4 regions of the Streptomyces sp. NPDC002324 genome follow, and region 1 is predicted to be linked to each of the others. Evidence: riboswitches for the same ligand, from Rfam matches in the RefSeq annotation. Region 1 holds a riboswitch; each other region holds the start of a gene.
What was found. Region 1 has a riboswitch for cobalamin ahead of ACWCRJ_RS17845 (ribonucleoside-diphosphate reductase subunit alpha). Riboswitches for the same ligand answer to the same signal wherever they lie in the genome.
Positions count from the first base shown of each region.

Region 1 (3,198 bases):
GCACCCGTGGAACTCACCCCTCGGGGTCGAAGGGGCAGCGCCCCTGATGAAGGGACGGGCAGGGGCGGCGGGGGCGCACACCACCCGGCTACGCTGACGACGTGACCGTTCGCGCACCGATCGTCCTGGACAGCGACCCCGGTATCGACGACGCCGTAGCCCTGCAGTACCTCCTCGGCACAGGCCTGTGGGACCTCAAGGCCTACACCTCGGTAGGCGGCAACCTCCCCGCCGAAGCGACCTACGCCAACGCCCGAGCCCTCTCCCGAGCCCTCCGCATCGACGGCGACATCCCCGTGCACCGAGGCACGGGCCGCCCCCTCTCCCCCCTCCCCTACCGAGAGGCATCCGCCTTCCACGGCCCGGCGGGCCTCGGCAACGAGACACTGCCCGACTCCACGGCCCCGCACCCGACGGAGTCGTCCGCACAGGCCCTGCTCCGCCTCTCCCGCCAGTACGAGGGCGAGCTGACGGTGTGCGCCACCGGCCCCCTCACGAACATCGCCGTCGCACTGCTCGAAGACCCTCACTTCGCCCACCGCGTCGCCAGATTCGTGTTCATGGGGGGCGCCGCCCAGGTGCCGGGAAACATCACCCCGGTCGCCGAGTTCAACATCTGGGCCGACCCCGACGCGGCCGAGATCGTGCTCTCCTCCGGCATCCCGTTCACCATGGTCGACCTGGACGCCTCGCACCGCTGGCTGTTCCGCCCCGCCGACCTCGCCGCGCTGGAGGCGGCGGGCCCGGGCACGGCCCTCGCCGCCCGGCTGATGCGCACGTACATGGACGCCTACACCCGCCACGGCGGAGACGGCACCTGTCCGTTGCACGATCCGCTGGCCGTGGGGGTGTGCGGGGACGAGGCGTTCGTGGCGGCCGCCGAGGGCGCCGTCGTCGTCGAATGCGCGAGCGAACTCACCCGGGGCCAGACCGTGTTCGTGCCGGCCACCGCCCGGCGCGTCTACTACTCCGAGTCCCCCGCCCTGACCGCCCGCCTCCGCGCCACCGGCCGCGTGGCCCTGGGGCCGGGCACCCGCGACTTCAGCAGGGACTTCGTGGCGACGCTACCGCGGTGGCCGGCGGTGGCCTGACCGGCCCGATCACCGGTGGACCGGCCGGTTCGGAGCAACCTTCGGCCGACCGGACCGGATCATCCGACTAACGCCTGCTCCTGTGGACAACCGCGGACCCGCTAGGCCGCCCCTCGTGCACACTGCGACGCATGGACATCACGATCAGGGACGCGGCCCCGGATGAGTACGCCGCCCTGGGCGAGGTCACCGCACAGGCCTACCTCGGCGACGGACTGCTGGACTTCGGGGAGAGCGACCAGTACCTCGGTGAGCTGCGGGACGTGGCGAAGCGGGCCGCCGAGGCCGAGGTGCTGATGGCCGTGGCGGACGGCCGGGTGCTCGGCGGTGTGACCTTCGTCCCGGCGGGCGGCCCCATGGCCGACATCGCCGGTGCGGGAGAGGCCGAGATACGCATGCTCGCGGTCTCCCCGGAAGCACGCGGGCGGGGTGTCGGTGAGGCGCTCGTGCGGGCCTGTGTGGAGCGCGCCCGGGCAGTGGAGGGCTGTGTACGCGTCGTGCTGTCGACCCAGAGGAGCATGCACGCGGCCCATCGCATCTACGAACGTCTGGGGTTCGCCCGCACACCGGAGCGCGACTGGAACCCCCTCCCCGACGTCCTGGACATCTCGCTGATCACCTATGAGTTGACGCTCTGACACCCTGCGCAGCCGAATGCGACACAACATGTGGGGGTGACACCGCGCACCGGCACTAGATGTATGCTCATGCTCGCTGTCGCCACAGGGGAATCCGGTGCGAATCCGGAACTGTCCCGCAACGGTGTACTCGCGTGCGTTCACGCTCTTTTGCGCACGCCTGTTCAGTCCGAACACCTGTCGACAGCGCGCCCGGCCGTCCGGTCCGGGTGCCTGACGTCCGGGCCTCGTGGAATGGGCCGGTGGACGCGACGCCCCCGTGCGCTCGTGAGCTGCCGCCTGCCCTCCGCCAGGCCGCTTGCCGAGCGAGGGAGAGCCCCACGTGACCATCGCGCCAGCCGACCCGGTTTCAGCCAACCCGGTTTCAGCCGACCTGGCTTCAGCCGACCCGGCGACGGAGACCGACAGTCCGGGTTCCGCGTTGCTGCGGACCCTGACCGAGCTGACCGTCGACCTCCCCGACGCCGACCCCGGCCGGGTCGCCGCCGCCGCGCTGCGCGGCCGGTCCTCACGCGGCGCCTCCGCCGAGATGGTCGTGGAGCTGCGCGAGCTGGCCACGGAGGCGGCCGCCGGTCTGATCTCCGAGGACCCCGCCTACTCGAAGCTCGCCGCGCGGCTGCTGGCCATCGGCATCCGCGACGAGGCCGCCTCGCAGGGCGTCACCACCTTCGCCGAGTCCATCGCCGTGGGCCACCGGGAGGGCCTCGTCGCCGACCGCACCGCGGAGTTCGCGCGCGTACACGCCGAGCGCCTCGACGCCCTGGTCGACCCGGCCGGCGACGACCGCTTCGGCTACTTCGGCCTGCGCACCCTGCACAGCCGCTATCTGCTCCGGCACCCCCTCACCCGCAAGGTCGTCGAGACGCCCCAGCACTTCATGCTGCGGGTGGCGAGCGGGCTGGCCGAGGACGACACCACGCGGGCCGTGGACGAGGTCGCCGCGCTCTACGGCCTCATGAGCCGCCTCGACTACCTCCCCTCCTCCCCCACACTGTTCAACTCCGGCACCCGCCACCCCCAGATGTCCTCCTGCTATCTCCTCGACTCCCCGCTGGACGAGCTGGACTCCATCTACGACCGCTACCACCAGGTGGCCCGCCTCTCGAAGCACGCCGGCGGCATCGGTCTGTCCTACTCCCGCATCCGCTCGCGCGGTTCGCTGATCCGGGGCACCAACGGGCACTCCAACGGCATCGTGCCGTTCCTGAAGACGCTGGACGCCTCGGTCGCCGCCGTGAACCAGGGCGGCCGGCGCAAGGGCGCGGCCGCGGTCTACCTGGAGACCTGGCACTCCGACATCGAGGAGTTCCTGGAGCTGCGCGACAACACCGGTGAGGACGCCCGCCGTACGCACAACCTGAACCTGGCGCACTGGATCCCGGACGAGTTCATGCGCCGGGTGAACGCCGACGAGCAGTGGTCGCTGTTCTCCCCGGCCGACGTGCCCGAGCTGGTCGACCTGTGGGGCG
Region 1 is NZ_JBSFCF010000011.1:240,224-243,421, forward strand. It holds gene ACWCRJ_RS17835 (nucleoside hydrolase) at 102-1,091, shown strand; gene ACWCRJ_RS17840 (GNAT family N-acetyltransferase) at 1,223-1,729, shown strand; cobalamin riboswitch at 1,793-1,928, shown strand; gene ACWCRJ_RS17845 (ribonucleoside-diphosphate reductase subunit alpha) at 2,052-3,198, shown strand, end outside.

Region 2 (3,198 bases), on a different contig from region 1:
GGAGGCCCAGACGTCACCGGCCGAGATGTCGGCGGGGCCGATCGTCACCGCGACGGCGACCGACGCGAGCAGCGCGGCGCAGCCGCCGCCGGTCAACAGCAGTGCGCGCGGGCTCACTTGACGAGCCCGAAGTCGCGCAGGCCGGCGGCGACCTTCTCGATCCCTTCGACGGTGCGGATGGAGGGGTTCATCGCCTGCCCGCTGAGCAGGACGTACCGCTTCTTCTTGACGGCGGTCAGGTGACGAGTGGCGGGGTTGGTCTCCAGGAAGCGGATCTTGGCCTGGGCGGTCTCGGCGGTCTGCTGCCTGCGGGTGAGGTCGCCGATCACGATGACGTCGGGGTCACGGTCGGCAACGGTCTCCCAGCCGATCTGGGGCCACTCGTCATGGGTGTCGGCGAAGGCGTTCTTCGCGCCGACGGCCCGGGTGATGGCGCCGGGTGCACCGCAGCAGCCGGCGAGGTAGGGCGACTGCGAGTTGGCGAACCAGTACATGAGCGAGACGCCGGAGGCGTCCAGCCCTTCGGTCGCCTTGCGCACCCGCTCCTTCGACTCGGCGACGAGCTTGTCGCCGCGGGCGTCGACGTCGAACGCGTGGGCCAGGTCGTGAATCTCGCCGTAGACGGCGTCCAGGGTGAGGGGCTTGCTGCGCGATCCGTCGCCACCGCTGTCGTTGTCCTTGCCGGCCGAGCAGTCGGAGGGCGAGACGTACGTGGGCACGCCCAGTTTCTCGAACTGATCGCGGGTGGCGACGCCGCCCTTGCCGAGGGTGGAGACGAACGAGGCGGTGACGAAGTCGGGTTCGGCGTCCAGGACCTTCTCGAAGGAGGGCGCGTTGTCGGCGAGCCGGGGCACGGACGCGTTGGCCTTGTCCAGGCCCTTCATGACCGGGTCGGTCCAGGTGGCGGTGCCTGCCACGCGGTCGGCGAGGCCGAGGGAGAGCAGGATCTCCGTGGTGCCCTGATTGAGCGAGACGGCCCTCTGCGGAGCCGACTTCAGGGTGACCTTCCGGCCGCAGTTGTCGATGGTGCGCGGGTAGTCCGCGCCGACGGACGGCTTGGTGTCCTCGGTGCCGCCTGTGGAACCGCCGCAGGCGGTGAGCAGTAGCGCGGGAGCAAGGAGGAAGGCAGCGGGACGGAGGGCGGTGCGGAGCACGGGCGTACCTCGGTGGTCGGGGCTCGTTCGCGGAGCCTGGCCTACGGACGTCCCTCCGCACACGGGTGCGGAGGTGCCAGCAGGTCTTCGGACTCGGGTTCGTCCGGACGGGGCGCCTTCCCGGTCTCCCAGTGGCATGCGTGCCCCACCCGTCCCCCTCACCGCTGCGCGTCAGTTCCGGATTCGCACCGGATTCCCTGGCCTCGGATGTGGCTCGACTGGCTCCCCGAGGCTATCAAGATCGCCGCGTCGTCGGGTCGTGCGATCGGTCACGGGACTTGGGACACGGCACACGGCACACGGCACACGGCACACGGCACACGGCACACGGCACACGGCACACGGCACACGAGACACGGGACGGAGGTGCTCGCGTTCCGGTGCAGCACGCCGTCGTCGGTAAGGCGATCCGCAGCGCACGGCACAGGGTTGCTGTTGCTGCGGCGCGTCGGGGGCCCGCTCGCATCCGCAGGTCGGCCGTGAACTCGCCGCCCACGGATACGTCCGCGAAGCCGGCCCGCCCCGGGGCCTGCAGAGCAGGGCCGGACCCCGGACGGCGCGTTGAGCGGATGGAGAAAGGCCCTCGCAAGTCACGTCCTTGCGAGGGCCCTTCGCCTTGCCGCCTGCCCGGTGAAGGTTGAGAAGACGATCACGAGCAGGACGTCGGTGCGGACGCCGTCACGGTCACGGCGTCAGCGCTCAGGGGGTGAGCAGCAGGCTGTCGCCGCGCTCCTTGGCGGCGGCGTAGCGCCTGGCCACGTCCTGCCAGTTGACGACGGCCCACATGGCGTCGATGAAGTCGACCTTCTGGTTCTTGTACTGCAGGTAGAAGGCGTGCTCCCAGGCGTCGAAGACGAGGATCGGGGTGGAGCCCTGGCCGACGTTGCCCTGGTGGTCGTAGACCTGCTCCACGATCAGGCGACCGCTCAGCGGCTCGTACGCCAGTACGCCCCAGCCGGAGCCCTGGGTGGTCGCGGACGCCTTGGTCAGCTGGGCCTTGAAGCCCGCGAACGAGCCGAAGGACCCGGTGATGGCGTCGGCCAACTCGCCCACGCCGTCCGCGGCCAGGGGCTCGCCACCGCCGTCGCCGGTCATGTTGTGCCAGTAGATGGAGTGCAGGATGTGCCCGGAGAGGTGGAAGGCCAGGTTCTTCTCCAGGCCGTTGATCGAGCCCCACTGCTCCTTGTCCCGCGCCTCCGCCAGCTGCTCCAAGGTGTCGTTCGCGCCCTTGACGTACGCCGCGTGGTGCTTGTCGTGGTGCAGCTCGACGATCTGCGGGTTGATGACCGGTTCGAGTGCCGCGTAGTCGTAGGGAAGCTCCGGGAGCGTGTAAACCGCCATGTCCAACGTCCTCCGACACGTAATTGCCACTTGTGTGCAGGTGCACGCTAACAGCATTTACGACTGATTGCCGATCAGGCATAGGTCCTAGGACCACAGTTGCGTGGCGGACCCGGAGGACGTCTCGCTGTCATGTCGCTTTCACTGCCGACGGGGCATGACACGAGCGGCCAGCGGCCGGAATGCCGGGCTACGGCCGGACTCCACCCGATCGCCGCTGGTGTACGGCCGGTGCGCGGGCTGCGCCGACTGGAGCGGTGGGAAGCCGTCCGCCGCGAGCCCCGAAGGCTCCTACTCCGCGGAGGTGGGTGTGCGACTCAGCCCTGAGGTCCACTTCTCCTCGATCCTGCCGACCTTCCACACCAGCAGGGCGATCACCCAGGTCGCGAAGAACAGCCCGACGACGACATATCCGATGATGTTGAGGTCCAGGCCGGAGACCCGGTCCCAGAACGGGCCGTGCAGCCCCGCCTCCTGCGCGAGCAGGCCCAGCAGTTCGACCGTGCCGATGAGGAGGGCGACGGCGACGGACAGGCCGGTGATGGTGAGGTTGTAGTAGACCTTGCGGACCGGCCTGGAAGAGGCCCAGCCGTAGGCGAAGTTCATGAAGGTGCCGTCGATCGTGTCCAGCAGTGACATGCCGGCCGCGAACAGGATCGGCAGACACAGGATCGCGTACCAGGGCAGGCCGGAAGCAGCCCCC
Region 2 is NZ_JBSFCF010000022.1:150,537-153,734, forward strand. It holds gene ACWCRJ_RS26800 (FecCD family ABC transporter permease) at 1-117, opposite strand, end outside; gene ACWCRJ_RS26805 (ABC transporter substrate-binding protein) at 114-1,154, opposite strand; cobalamin riboswitch at 1,216-1,392, opposite strand; gene ACWCRJ_RS26810 (superoxide dismutase) at 1,854-2,495, opposite strand; gene ACWCRJ_RS26815 (HoxN/HupN/NixA family nickel/cobalt transporter) at 2,787-3,198, opposite strand, start outside.
Region 2: linked by a shared signal. The riboswitch ahead of ACWCRJ_RS26805 (ABC transporter substrate-binding protein) and the one ahead of ACWCRJ_RS17845 (ribonucleoside-diphosphate reductase subunit alpha) in region 1 are both predicted to bind cobalamin.

Region 3 (3,198 bases), on a different contig from region 1:
TTCCTCGCCGGTCGCGGTCGTCGCGGCCGTGGAAGCCGATGCGGGCGGGGCGGCCGACGTGGCCGTCGAAGCCGATGCGGCTGTGGAGGCCGACGTGCCCGTGGAAGCCGATGCGGGCGGTGACGCCGCTGCACCCGTCGCCGCCGGCGTGCCCGCGGAAGCCGTGGAGGCCGCCGTGGCCGTCGCGCTCACCGGTGTCGTCGGGACCGTGCCGGTGCCTGCGGCCCCGTCCAGCTGCGCCCGGGCCCGCGCCTCGCCCTGGCGCCTGCCCCGGTGGATGCCGAAGTAGTAGGCGAGGACTCCGGCGCCGAGCGCGGCCTGAAGGGCGAAGAGGGCCGACTCGATCTCACCGGACGGCGGTTCGTAGAGAGGGGAGAACCACGGCTCGTAGTCCGGCTCGATCTCCGTGATCGCGGTCTCCGCCTCGGCGTCCGCGCCCGTGAAGGGCTCCTTCTTGTGGTCACCGAGGCCGAGGGCCAGCGGCAGGACGGCGAGCGCGGCCACGAGGAGCAGCAGCATGGTGTTGATCTTTGCGTTGCGGTTCATCGGGCCACCGCCTCCGTCCCGGCCTTGGTGGCGGCGCTGTCGCGCCGGCCGGCCAGAAGCACGCCGAGGCGGGTCAGTTCGCCCTTGCTCGACTGCACCAGCAGCCGCATCACCAGCACGGTGAGGAGGCCCTCGCTGACCGCGAGCGGGATCTGGGTGACGGCGAAGATGGAGCCGAACTTGCCGAGCGCGCCCAGGAAGCCGCTGCTGGTGTCGGGGAACGCGAGCGCCAGCTGCACGCTGGTGACGCAGTAGGTGACCAGGTCGGCGACGAACGCGCCGAAGAACACGGTGACCATCAGCGGCACGTCGAACCGTCGCAGCAGCCGGTAGACGCCGTAGCCCGCCCAGGGGCCGGCGATCGCCATCGAGAAGACGTTGGCGCCGAGCGTGGTCAGGCCGCCGTGCGCGAGCAGCAGCGCCTGGAAGAGCAGGGTGATGGTGCCCAGGACCGCCATGATCGGGGGCCGGAACAGGATGGCGCCCAGGCCGGTGCCGGTGGGGTGGGAGCAACTGCCGGTGACCGACGGCAGCTTCAGCGCCGACAGGACGAAGGTGAAGGCCCCGGAGGCGCCGAGCAGCAGCGTGCTCTCGGGGTGCTCCTTCACCTCACGGGTGAGTGCCCGGACTCCGTGGACGACGAATGGCGCGGACGCGACGCCCCAGGCGATCGCGTGCGCCGGAGGAAGGAAACCCTCGGCTATGTGCATGGCTCAGCAGACCCTCTCCAGCACCTCGTGGATGGTTGACGCGCCTTGGCCGGTCTCCTGGCTCACGGGTCCCACCGCCCGTGCTCCGCCTTCCCGGGTCATATCAACCCAGTGGCTGTCCGTGAGGACTGGAGCCGGACTTCCCGATCACAGTGGCGAGGGCCGCACCGGCATCACACCGGATTTCCCGTTCACCAAGGCGTGGTGACAGTAGTGCCCACATAAGGGCGCTGACAAGCGGCGACGAGGGGCGCGCGGGCGCCGTGGAACAGCTCACACCCCGGCGCGCGCCCCACCCTCCCCATGCCGCACACGAGTGACCTCGCGCCGACCTCGGATGGCGGGAACCGTTCGTACAGGTGACCGCCCTTGGCCACGGGTCCCGGCCTGCGCTTGAATGCGTCCTTCATGCCGTCGGCCCAGGGAGTCCGCAGTGCACCGCCCGTCCTTCGTACGCAGTTCGCGCCGTCTCGGCGTCCTCACCGCGGCCGCGTTCGCGGTCGCCGTCGCCACCGCGGGGCCGGCCGCGGCCCACGCGGAGGTCGAGGCGGAGGGCGCCCGCGCCCTCGACCAGAACGTCGACCTGACCTTCTCCGCGGAGTCGGAGTCCGCCGCCGCCGGCATCACCAAGCTGGAGGTGATCCTCCCGAAGGGCATCGCCCCCGCCGACCTCACCTACAAAAAGGGCCCGGACGGCTGGAAGTTCACCCCGACCGCCCGGGGCTACACCGTCTCCGGCGCCAAGCTCGTCGTGGGGGAGGACGTCGAGTACGTCGTCACCGTACGGCAGTTGCCCGACGCGAAGTCACTGGCCTTCAAGACCCTGCAGTCCTACAGCGACGGCAAGGTCGACCGCTGGATCGAACTGGAGGAGGAGGCCGAAGGAGACGGCCACGGCCACGGTCACCCGGCCCCCCGTCTGGTACTGAAGGCCGCCGCCCCGGGCGCCGAGGCCGTCAGCCCCACCCCGTCCGAGGAGCCCACGACGGCCGCCCCCTCACCCGAACCCAGTGCGAAGACCTCCGCCCCGTCGGCGCAGGCGGCGGACAGCACCGACGACGACGGCGGCTCCCCGGCCGTACCCCTCGCCATCGGCGCGGCCGTCGTCCTCGCCCTCGGCGGCGGCGTGTGGTGGCTCAGGTCCCGCAAGGGCGGCACCGCCTGACGTTCCGGCCCGGGACGGCGGCCGCTGCTGTTCGAGCGAGGGGACGCGACGGCCCGGTGACCCGCCCCCGGCGACCGGCGTCACCGGCCCTCGGCCCGGCCTGCGAATCGGTCTCGATCCGTGGGCACCACCTGGGACGTCGCCGGCGATCACGCCATCATGAGCCCATGAATCGGCGACCGCTGCGCCTCCACACCCCCGGGTGGTACACGGCCGACGACTCGGCCTTCGACGTCGCGCTCGTCTACCCGATGCGCGGCCCCGCCGGGATCTTCGGCCCCACCTGCGGGGCGTGTGCGCGGCTGGCCGCCGAGGAGGTCAACAGGGCCGGGGGAGTGCTGGGCAGGGAGCTGCGGCTGGTCGAGGTCGACGGCGGGGCCGAGCCGCGGCGGGTCGCCGAGGACGTCGAGGCCCTGGTCGCCTCGGGCGCGGTGCAGGGCGTCACCGGCTGGCACATCTCCTCCGTCCGGCAGGCCGTGGCCCCACGGATCGCGCACCGGGTGCCCTACGTCTACACGGCCCTGTACGAGGGCGGGGAGCGCACCGAGGGCGTCTTCATGACGAGCGAGACGCCGTCCTGGCAGCTGCTGCCCGCGATGCGGCTGCTCGCCGAGTCCCGCGGGGTGCGCCGCTGGTTCGTCGTCGGCAACGACTACGTGTGGCCCCGCGGCACCGCGCGGGCGGCCCGGGGGTACGCCCGCGCGTGCCGGGGCCGGGTCGGCGGTGAGGCGTATCTGCCGCTGGGCACCGAGGACTTCGGGCCCGTCCTGCGCCGCA
Region 3 is NZ_JBSFCF010000027.1:31,598-34,795, forward strand. It holds gene ACWCRJ_RS29515 (energy-coupling factor ABC transporter substrate-binding protein) at 1-546, opposite strand, end outside; gene ACWCRJ_RS29520 (energy-coupling factor ABC transporter permease) at 543-1,256, opposite strand; cobalamin riboswitch at 1,287-1,470, opposite strand; gene ACWCRJ_RS29525 (DUF1775 domain-containing protein) at 1,690-2,421, shown strand; gene ACWCRJ_RS29530 (substrate-binding domain-containing protein) at 2,589-3,198, shown strand, end outside.
Region 3: linked by a shared signal. The riboswitch ahead of ACWCRJ_RS29520 (energy-coupling factor ABC transporter permease) and the one ahead of ACWCRJ_RS17845 (ribonucleoside-diphosphate reductase subunit alpha) in region 1 are both predicted to bind cobalamin.

Region 4 (3,198 bases), on a different contig from region 1:
CCGGCCTGGTCTCGCTGGCCCACGGCACGAACGACGCCCAGAAGACGATGGGCATCATCACGCTGGCCCTGGTGGCCGGCGGCACCCTGGCGCCCGACTCGGACCCGCCGGTGTGGGTCATCGTCTCCGCCGGTACGGCCATCGCGCTCGGCACCTACCTGGGCGGCTGGCGCATCATCCGCACGATGGGCAAGGGCCTGACCGACCTCCAGCCGCAGCAGGGCTTCGCCGCCCAGACCAGCGCGGCCACGGTCATCCTGGCCTCCTCGCACCTCGGCTTCTCGCTCTCCACCACGCACTCGGTCTCCGGTGCGGTGATGGGCGCGGGCCTCGGCCGCAAGGGCGGGGTGGTCCGCTGGTCCACCGCGACCCGGATGTTCGTCGCCTGGGGCCTGACCCTGCCGGCCGCCGCGCTGGTCGCCGCGCTGGCCGAGTGGGTGACGTCCTTCGGCACCTGGGGCACGGCCGTCGTCGCGGTCTTCCTCGTCGCCTCCAGCGCCGCGATCTGGCTGGTCTCCCGCCGCGAGGTGGTCGACCACACCAACGTGAACGACACCGAGGAGCCGCCCGGGGTGGTGACGACGGCGATCGCCGCCGTGACCCCGCCGCCGGTCGGCACCGTGGCCGAGGACCTCACGGCGACCATCCCGGCCCCCGCCGCCGAGACCACGGCACCGGCGAGCACGTCCGCGCCGACGCACGCCGTCTGAGCCCCACGACTCCCTGAGGAAGATCACCACCATGCACATCGACTGGGCAGCTCTCGGCTCCGTCTTCGGAGTCAGCCTCGTGGTCACCGTGGCCCTCGTCGGCCTGTTCACCCTCGGCATCGTCGGCCTCTCCAAGCGGGAGGAGGCGTCGACCCGGGGCGACTCGGTGGCGGCGGCGACCACGGGAGCGTACGTGTGCTTCGCGCTGTGCGCGGGGGCAGTGGCGTACGGAATCTCCCTGATCATGACCTGAGACCGGACATGATCATGACCTGAGACCGGACCTCCCCGGTCTCTCGACAGCTCGACCGGCGACCCCCGACGGCGTACCGCGCCCTCGGGGGTCGCCCGCGTCCCGGGCCGGCGTCAGCGACGCTCCGGCCCGCGGGGCGGGGGCACGACCGGAGCACGGTTCAGGCCCCGGAGCCGCCCCGTGCCCGGGGTGAGACCCGACCACAGGCCCGCGCCGGCGGCGACGAGAACCGTCACCAGCGTCCAGACCGGACCGCGCACCTCACCCGCCGGGACGAGGAGCGCCGCCAGCGCGCCCGCGCCGACGGCCAGCACCCCCATGACCGAACAGAAGAGTGCCCAGGGCGCGGCCTCCGCCACCCACGTTCCGCGCGCGCTCCCGTACCTCGTGCCCGACGAGACCGTCCCGCTCGGCCGATCTTCCACGTGCGCACCTCCCGTCCCCCGGGCGACCCGTCGCGAGGCGCCCGTTCCGGGTCCAACAAGTCCAGCCAGAAAAGCACACCACGCCGTGTGGCGGAAGATGTACACAGAGTTCCGGATGCGGCTCGGACGTCGTACCGCCGTTCCTCGGGGTGTGCCCGGCCGGGCCGTCCGGCGGGAGCGCGGAAAGAGCCGATTCGGGCGTCTGACGGGATTTCGGCGATGTGGGGCTGAGCACACCGTTGCGCCGCAGGTCAACAGCAAGTTGACGGGTCTTCCGGGGGCGTGGTGGACTGCCGGGGCCATGTACGACGGTTGAAGAGGAAGCCGGTGCGAGTCCGGCGCGGTCCCGCCACTGTCACCGGGGAAGCATCTCGAAGCGTCTCCCCGGGAGCCAGGAACTCTCGCCGTCGGTCTCGTCGAACCAGGGCGTGGACACCCTGAGTGAGGACCTATCGCCATGTGCGCCCTGTGCGGCTTCCCTTCGGGGCCCAGCGTCCGGACCCTGCCCGACCCCGTGATCGGCTGAACCGGTGCGTGCCGATCGCGTCTTCGCGTACGGTGCCGCCGTCGGGCTCCTCGGCGATCTGCTGTTCGGCGATCCGCGCCGGGGGCATCCGGTCGCCGCGTTCGGGCGGGCCGCCGGTGCGGCGGAGCGGGTGCTGTGGCGGGACCACCGGGGATGGGGCGCGCTGCACACCGCGGTGTGCGCCGGCGGCGCCGTCGCTCTGGGGGCCGCCGCCTCGGCCGCCGTACGGCCGTCACGGATCGCGTCCGTCGGACTGACCGCCGCCGCCACCTGGGCCGTCGTCGGGGGGACCTCGCTCGGACGGGAGGCGCGAACGATCGCGCGGTTCCTCGACGCGGGCGATGTCGAGGGCGCGCGGGGCCGGTTGCCCCATCTGTGCGGACGGGATCCGCAGGCGCTCGACCCGGACGGGATCGCGCGGGCGGTCGTGGAGTCCGTCGCCGAGAACACGTCCGACGCGGTGGTGGGGGCGCTCGTGTGGGGGGCCGTCGGCGGAGTGCCCGGACTCGTGGGGTTCCGGGCCGTCAACACCTTGGACGCCATGGTCGGGCATCGGTCGCGGCGGTACCGGCGCTACGGGTGGGCCTCCGCGCGGCTGGACGACGTGGCGGGGTGGCCGGGGGCCCGGCTGACCGCCCTGCTGGCCACCGCCGCCGGCGGGGATCCCCGGGGGGCGGTGCGGGCCTGGCGGGCGGACGCGGGCAGGCATCCGAGTCCCAACGCGGGGCCCGTGGAGGCGTCGTTCGCGGGGGCGCTCGGAGTGCGGTTGGGGGGCACGTTGTCGTACGGGGGGCGGGTCGAGCACCGGCCCGTGCTCAATGGGGAGGGACGGGCCGTCGGCGTCGGGGACATCGAACGGGCCGTCCGGCTGTCCCGCAGGGTGAGTTGGCTCGCCCTCGGTGTCAGCGCGGGTGCGGCGATGGTGCGGGGGCGGGTCGCGGGGCGGCCGGCACGGCGGTCGAGGAGTCAGGGATGAGTGGCGGGTTGCTGGTCGCCGGAACCACCTCCGATGCCGGGAAGAGCGTGGTGACCGCCGGGATCTGCCGGTGGCTCGTGCGGCAGGGGGTGAAGGTCGCGCCCTTCAAGGCGCAGAACATGTCGCTCAACTCCTTCGTGACGAAGGAGGGCGCCGAGATCGGACGGGCCCAGGCCATGCAGGCCCAGGCCTGCCGGGTGGAGCCGACCGCGCTCATGAACCCCGTCCTGCTGAAGCCCGGTGGTGAAAGCAGCAGTCAGGTGGTGCTGCTCGGCAAGCCCGTGGGGGAGATGAGTGCGCGCGGGTAC
Region 4 is NZ_JBSFCF010000024.1:62,840-66,037, forward strand. It holds gene ACWCRJ_RS27885 (anion permease) at 1-710, shown strand, start outside; gene ACWCRJ_RS27890 (hypothetical protein) at 742-963, shown strand; gene ACWCRJ_RS27895 (hypothetical protein) at 1,077-1,322, opposite strand; cobalamin riboswitch at 1,658-1,811, shown strand; gene ACWCRJ_RS27900 (cobalamin biosynthesis protein) at 1,919-2,890, shown strand; gene ACWCRJ_RS27905 (cobyric acid synthase) at 2,887-3,198, shown strand, end outside.
Region 4: linked by a shared signal. The riboswitch ahead of ACWCRJ_RS27900 (cobalamin biosynthesis protein) and the one ahead of ACWCRJ_RS17845 (ribonucleoside-diphosphate reductase subunit alpha) in region 1 are both predicted to bind cobalamin.